Regions from separate parts of the Streptomyces sp. NBC_01471 genome, predicted to be linked through region 1. Evidence: riboswitches for the same ligand, from Rfam matches in the RefSeq annotation. Region 1 holds a riboswitch; the other holds the start of a gene.
What was found. Region 1 has a riboswitch for S-adenosylmethionine ahead of thrC (threonine synthase). Riboswitches for the same ligand answer to the same signal wherever they lie in the genome.
Positions count from the first base shown of each region.

Region 2: it holds a riboswitch for S-adenosylmethionine, as region 1 does, so the genes downstream of both, OG285_RS27145 (aminotransferase class V-fold PLP-dependent enzyme) here and thrC (threonine synthase) in region 1, are expected to answer to the same signal.

Region 1 covers NZ_CP109450.1:4,391,669-4,395,203, forward strand. The annotation lists gene OG285_RS19525 (APC family permease) at 1-506, opposite strand, end outside; gene OG285_RS19530 (glucosyl-3-phosphoglycerate synthase) at 899-1,849, opposite strand; SAM riboswitch class I at 2,006-2,133, shown strand; gene thrC (threonine synthase) at 2,149-3,450, shown strand; gene OG285_RS19540 (MoaD/ThiS family protein) at 3,528-3,535, shown strand, end outside.
Region 2 covers NZ_CP109450.1:6,065,968-6,069,502, reverse strand. The annotation lists gene OG285_RS27155 (rhomboid family intramembrane serine protease) at 1-585, shown strand, start outside; gene OG285_RS27150 (Lrp/AsnC ligand binding domain-containing protein) at 582-863, shown strand; gene OG285_RS27145 (aminotransferase class V-fold PLP-dependent enzyme) at 956-2,332, opposite strand; SAM riboswitch class IV at 2,480-2,597, opposite strand; gene trpD (anthranilate phosphoribosyltransferase) at 2,712-3,535, opposite strand, start outside.

The sequences.
Region 1 (3,535 bases):
TTGGCGCGCAGGTCGAGCAGGCCCATCGCGGTGGCCAGCAGCATCACGCCGGCCGCCGTGTACTGGGGGTTCAGATGCACGATCGGCGCCAGATAGTCGGCGGTGCCCAGGGCGATGATGGGCGGCACGATCATGACGACGATCAGCGAGAGGACGAAGACCAGCCATCCGGCGAGCCGGCCCATGAGGGTGCCGACCATGGCGTACTCGCCACCGGAGCTCGGTATGAGCGTGCCCAGCTCGGAGTAGGTGAACGCGACGCCTATGCAGAGCAGACCCGCGATGGCGATGGTGAGGGCCGTTCCGGTGCCCAGGGTGGCGAAGGAGTCCGGCACGATCACGAAGAGCGACGAGGCCGGGGTCAGACAGGACAGCGTGAGCAGCGTGCCGCCGACCACGCCGATCGACCGGGTGAGCGTGGGCGCTTCCCCCGCCGTCACGGCGGGCGAGGCGGCTTCCGGCTTCCCGGGGGTCGCGGCAACGGTCGTCTCGGGCGTATGGGTCATCCGTTGTCCCATCGGTGCTGGCGGCATGAGGCGGGCGGAAGAAGGGGGGAGCCCTTCGGGGATTCGCTGAGGAACGCCCCGGATCCGGGGCGGACCGCGAGGATGTCCACGCCGCTCCGGTGACCGAATACAACTCCCGACGGCGATTCCCGTCAAGGGTTCGTTAAAGCGTCACCGCAACGAAATCCGTTGTTTGTTTACGCCCATGCAGAGGTCATTACCGCCAAGTGTGCTGTGGGTGCACGGATATCGCGGCCCTGGGAAAGGTTCGGATTCTCCTGCGGGCTTTGGCCAAAACCTTTCCATGGACGGCTGCCGGACACGGCCCCCGGCCGGCCCATCGGTCCTGCCGTCGGCCAGGTTCTCGGTCAGCCCGTCGCTCAGGCTCTCGCTCAGGCCGCCCGGCGGTCCGTGTACTCCCCGACGTCCCGCATCGGGGGCCGCTCCTCGGTGTCCACCGCGTACGTCCGCGGTACGAACCCCAGCCCTTCGGCCCCGCGCTCGAACTGCGTCAGTGCCGGGCGCACCAGCTGCCCCCGCGACAGCCGCAGCTGCGCCGTGCGGTAGATCGCCGCCGCCATCCGCCCCAGCGCCAGCCCGTCCTGGTGGCGGTGTTTGCGCGAGCCCACGTCGACCTGGGCCAGCGCGTCGAGCCCCACCGTGTGGAGCGCGTCGACCAGCAGGCCCAGCTCCACCCCGTAACCGACCGGGAAGGGCAGCCGTTCGAGCAGCGAGCGCCGCACCGCGTACTCGCCGCCCAGCGGCTGGACGAAACCGGCCAGCTGCGGCCAGTGCAGATTCAGCAGCGGCCGGGCCACCAGCTCGGTCACCCGCCCGCCCTGGCCGGCCGCCTCACCGAGCGGCCGGTCGTACATGGCCTTCACGAACTGCACATCGGGATCGGTCAGCAGCGGTCCGACGATCCCCGAGACGAAGTCCGCCGAGAACTCCCGCAGGTCCGCGTCGACGAAGCAGACGATGTCGCCGCCGGTCACCAGGAGCGAACGCCACAGCACCTCGCCCTTGCCCGGCACGGCCGGTATGCGCGGCAGGATCTCGTCCCGGTGCACCACCCGCGCCCCGGCTGCTGCCGCTGCCTCCGCCGTACGGTCGGTGGAGCCGGAGTCGACGACCACCAGCTCGTCCACGAGCGGCACCGGCAGGGTGTCCATCAGCTCGCGGCGGATGGTCGCCACGATCGCCCCGACCGTGGCCTCCTCGTTGAGCGCGGGCAGGACGACACTCACCGTCGTACCCCGCTTGGCGGCGGTCAGCCGGTCCAGCGGACGGTCGGCGGCCGACCAGGAACGCCTGGTCAGCCAGCGGTCCACCTCTTCCAGCACGGCGCGTCTCCTTGACTGTGAGCCATCTCGCGGTTCGGACGACTATCTCAACCGTCCCTGCCTTCGGTTACAGTCTTGAACAACGCGAATGGCCACGGCATGCCGGGGTCAGCACCTGCGGACAAACACGCCGGGCCTCAAGGCCCGCGTCATAAGCGCTCATCCAGAGGGACTGAGGGAACGGCCCGTAGAAGTCCCGGCAACCCTCCCGCCGACCGCGAGGTCATGGTGGGGAAGGTGCCAATTCCGTCTTGCGGCGAAGTACGTCGCGAGGAAGATGAGGAGAGGACCTCGCCACCATGGCTGTGCAGACCGTCACCAGCACCAACGACTCCACCGGGACCGTCGATCTCGGCCCCGCGGCGGCCCTCTCGTGCCGTGAGTGCGGAGAGCGTTTCCCGCTCGGCCCCCTCTTCGCCTGCGCGTCCTGTTTCGGGCCGCTCGAAGTGGCGTACGACCTGCCGAGCGGCTCCCCCGACGAGCTGAAGAAGCGCATCGAGGCCGGCCCGAACAACATCTGGCGCTACGCGCCGCTGCTGCCCGTCCCCGCCGACGTGGCCGACCACCCCAACCTGAACCCGGGCTTCACCAAGCTCGTCAAGGCCGACAACCTCGCCCGTGAGCTGGGCATCACCGGCGGTCTGCACATCAAGGACGACTCCGGCAACCCGACGCACTCCTTCAAGGACCGTGTCGTCGCCATCGCCGTCGAGGCGGCCCGTGCCTTCGGCTTCACCACGCTCTCCTGCTCCTCCACGGGCAACCTGGCCGGCGCCGTCGGCGCCGCGGCGGCCCGTGCCGGTTTCCGCTCCTGTGTGTTCATCCCGCACGACCTGGAGCAGGGCAAGGTCGTGATGGCCGCGGTCTACGGCGGCGAACTGGTCGGCATCGAGGGCAACTACGACGACGTCAACCGCTTCTGCTCCGAGCTCATCGGCGACCCGATCGGCGAGGGCTGGGGCTTCGTCAACGTGAACCTCCGCCCGTACTACGGCGAGGGCTCCAAGACCCTGGCGTACGAGATCTGCGAGCAGCTCGGCTGGCAGCTGCCGGACCAGATCGTCATCCCGATCGCCTCGGGCTCCCAGCTCACGAAGATCGACAAGGGTCTCCAGGAGCTGATCAAGCTCGGCCTGGTCGAGGACAAGCCGTACCGGATCTTCGGCGCGCAGGCCGAGGGCTGTTCGCCGGTCTCCACCGCGTTCAAGGCCGGGCACGACGTCGTACGGCCGCAGAAGCCGGACACGATCGCCAAGTCGCTGGCCATCGGCAACCCGGCGGACGGCCCGTACGTGCTGGACATCGCCCGCCGCACCGGCGGCGCCGTCGAGGACGTCAACGACGCGCAGATCGTCGACGCGATCAAGCTGCTGGCCCGCACCGAGGGCATCTTCGCGGAGACCGCGGGCGGGGTGACCGTCGGCGTGACGAAGAAGCTCATCGAGGCCGGTCTGCTCGACCCGTCCCTCACCACCGTCGTACTCAACACGGGCGACGGCCTCAAGACCCTGGACGCGGTCGCCCCGACGTCCGGCCCGACCGCGACGATCCGTCCGACCCTGGACGCGTTCCGCGAGGCCGGTCTGGCCACGGGCGCCTGACGGAGCCCGTCCGCCCGGTCCGTACCCGTCCGTCCCGTCCGACTCGTCCCGCCCCGGACTCCTGGAAGGCAATCCGCATGAGCGT
Region 2 (3,535 bases), 1.7 Mb from region 1:
CTCGCCGCCCAGAGCGCGTACTTCGAACACTGGGGCGTCGTTCCCACCGAACTGATGAGCGGGACGCCGGGCGCCCTGCTCACCCCGCTCACCGCGCTCTTCATCCACGCGAACTGGCTGCACCTCCTCGGCAACATGCTGTTCCTCTACGTCTTCGGCGCGATGGCCGAGGAGCGCATGGGCCGCCTGCACTTCGCCGTCTTCTACGTCGTGACGGGCTACATCGCCCTGACGGCGTACGCGCTCACGCACTCCGCGTCCGACCAGACGCTGGTGGGTGCCTCGGGCGCGATCTCGGCGGTGCTCGGCGCGTTCCTGAGCCTCTTCCCCCGGGCCCGGGTGACGAGCATCTTCCCGTTCCTGCTGTTCCTGCCGCTGCGCTTCCCGGCCTGGATCGTGCTGGTCTTCTGGTTCGTCCTGCAGTGGCTGGCGGCCGGCCAGCAGACCGGGACCGGCCCAGGGGTCGCCTATACGGCGCATCTGGTGGGGTTCTCGCTGGGCTTCGGCTACGCGGCGGTGCGGTACTGGCGTACGACTAGAGTGAAACTCCCAGCGACGGCCACCGAGGGAGAAAGCAAGCCGTGATCACCGCGATCGTGCTCATCAAGACCAGCGTGGACCGGATCCCCGAGATCGCCGAATCGCTCGCCGCCCTGGAGAACATCAGCGAGGTCTACTCCGTCACCGGTACGTACGACCTGATCGCGCTGGTCCGGGTGGCCCGCCACGACGATCTGGCGGACATCATTCCCGGCCGGATCAGCAAGATCCCCGGAGTGGAGGCGACGGACACGCACGTCGCGTTCCGTACCTACTCGCAGCACGACCTGGAAGCGGCTTTCGCCATCGGCCTGGACGCGTAACGCACGTACGGCCGCTCACGCACGTACGGCCGCCCCGCCGCACCGGACGGCCGTACACTTCCGCGTCGCCGCGGTCAGAACAGTCAGAACAGTCAGACAGCCGGCACGCAGCGGCCGTCCTCGGTGCGGTAGTTCCAGCGGGCACCGTCCCGGACCAGTTCCTTGACCGCGCCCACGAAGCGCTCCACGTGCTCGTCCGGCGTACCGGCGCCGAAGCTCACCCGGACCGCGTTGAGCGAACGCTCCCCCGGCTCGCCCTCCGGGGCGCCGCACTCGCCCTGGTCCTGCGGGTCGCTGCCGAGCAGGGTCCGGACGAGCGGGTGGGCGCAGAACAGGCCGTCGCGCACCCCGATCCCGTACTCGGCGGAGAGCGCCGCCGCGAAGTGCGAGCTGTTCCAGCCGTCCACCACGAACGAGATGACACCGACCCGCGGGGCGTCGTCACCGAAGAGTGAGAGGACCTGGACCTCGTCCACCTCGGCGAGCCCGCCGAGGACCCTGCCGACCAGCTTCTGCTCACGCTCGACCAGGGAATCGAAGCCCGCCTCGGTCAGGGCCCGGCAGGCGGAGGCGATGGAGTGGACGCCGATGACGTTGGGCGATCCGGCCTCGTGGCGGGCGGCCGTGGTGTGCCACTCGACGTCGACGCCGCCGTCGGTGCGCCGGGCCACGGTGCGGGAGGCGCCGCCGCCCGCGAGGTACGGCTCGGCGTCGCGCAGCCAGTCGGAGCGGCCCGCGAGGACCCCGGAGCCGAACGGCGCGTACAGCTTGTGCCCCGAGAAGGCGACCCAGTCGACGTCCAGCGCCGCGATGTCCACGGGGTGGTGCGGCGCGAGCTGCGCCGCGTCCAGCACGATGCGCGCACCGTGGGCGTGGGCGGCGGCCGCCAGCTCCCTGACCGGCCACAGCTCACCGGTGACGTTCGACGCGCCCGTGACACAGACCAGGGCGGGTGCCTCGGGCGTCGCACGGTCCGCCAGCGCGCGCTCCAGGGTCTCGACGGCCTGCTGCGGCGTGCGCGGGGCGTTGAGGTAGGTCACGGCGGCGTCGCGCCAGGGCAGCAGCGAGGCGTGGTGCTCGGTCTCGAAGACGAAGACCTCGCAGCCGGCGGGGACCACCGCGGCCAGCAGATTGAGCGAGTCAGTGGTCGAACGGGTGAAGACCACCTGGTCGTCCGGGCGGCAGCCGAGGAAATCGGCGACGGTCGTCCGGCTGTTCTCGAAGAGGTCGGTGGAGAGCTGCGAGAGGTACCCGGCGCCGCGGTGGACGCTGCCGTAGTACGGGGCGTACGCCGCCACGTCGTCCCAGACGCGCTGGAGGGCCGGGGCGCTCGCCGCGTAGTCAAGTGCCGCGTAGGTGACCTCGCCGCCGGTGACGAGCGGGACCAGGACGTCGCGTCCGAGGACGGGGAGACTCCCGGAGGAATCCTGACAAACCGACGGGTTGACGGCAGCGCTGGGAACAGACATGACGAACTCCCGGAAAAGGGCAGGCGAATTCACCGCGCGGCTACCCGCGGCAGTGCAAGAAAAGGGGTGCGGAGAAGGGGGCTACTGCCCTATCGCATTCGCTGAACCACGGAAGAACTCCCTCGACGACCAGGATCCCTGTCGAGGGATCCGCGCTTGCCGAGGACTTCGCTGCCCACGGCCTGGTCTTCACCCAGGGCACCCCGCCACGGACGGAGGGTTGCCGGACAGCGGGCTGGGGCCGTAGTCGCTGTCACTCATGACCTGAAGAGAATCCTGCCATACGGATCCGGACGCGCCAAGGCGCAGTCCACAGCATGAGACCGATGGCCGGTCGTGGGCCGCGCGACTGCGCCCTGGAGATCCCGTGCCGGGGAGCTCAGGCGTTGCTGGCGACGACCCATCGCTCCAGCGCCCGGGCCGCCGCCCCCGAGTCGATGGAGTCGGCGGCCCGGGCGATGCCGGCCGCGATCCGCTCGTTGAGGGATCCGGGGCCCGGGTCCAGGGCGACCAGCGCCGCCGCCGAGTTGAGCAGGACCGCGTCCCGTACCGGACCGGCCTCACCGGCGAGCAGCCTGCGGGCCACATCCGCGTTGTACGACGAGTCGCCGCCGCGCAGTGCCTCCACCGGGACCAGCCCGATGCCCACGTCGCGCGGGTCGAAGGGCTCCTCGCGCACCGTGCCGTCCGCCACGGTCCAGACCCGGGACGTGGCGGTGGTGGTCAGCTCGTCCAGCCCGTCGTCACCCCGGAACACCAGGGCCGACGAGCCGCGCTCGGCCAGCACACCCGCGACGATGGGCGCCACCCGGGCGTCGGAGACACCGGTCGCCTGTGCCCGGACCTTCGCCGGGTTGGTGAGCGGCCCCAGGAAGTTGAAGGTGGTGCGGATGCCCAGCTCCTTCCGGGCGGCGGCCACATAGCGCAGTGCGGGGTGGAACTTCACCGCGAAGCAGTACGTGATGCCCGCTTCGGCCGCCACCTCGACGACCCGCTCCGGGGTCAGCTGGAGATTGACGCCCAGCTTCTCCAGGACGTCGGACGCCCCGCTCTGGGACGACGCCGCGCGGTTGCCGTGCTTGACGACCTTGGCGCCGGTGCCCGCCACGACGATCGAGGACATGGTCGAGATGTTCACGGTGTTGGCGCCGTCGCCCCCGGTGCCGACGATGTCCACGCTCGGGCCCGGCACGTCGATCAGCC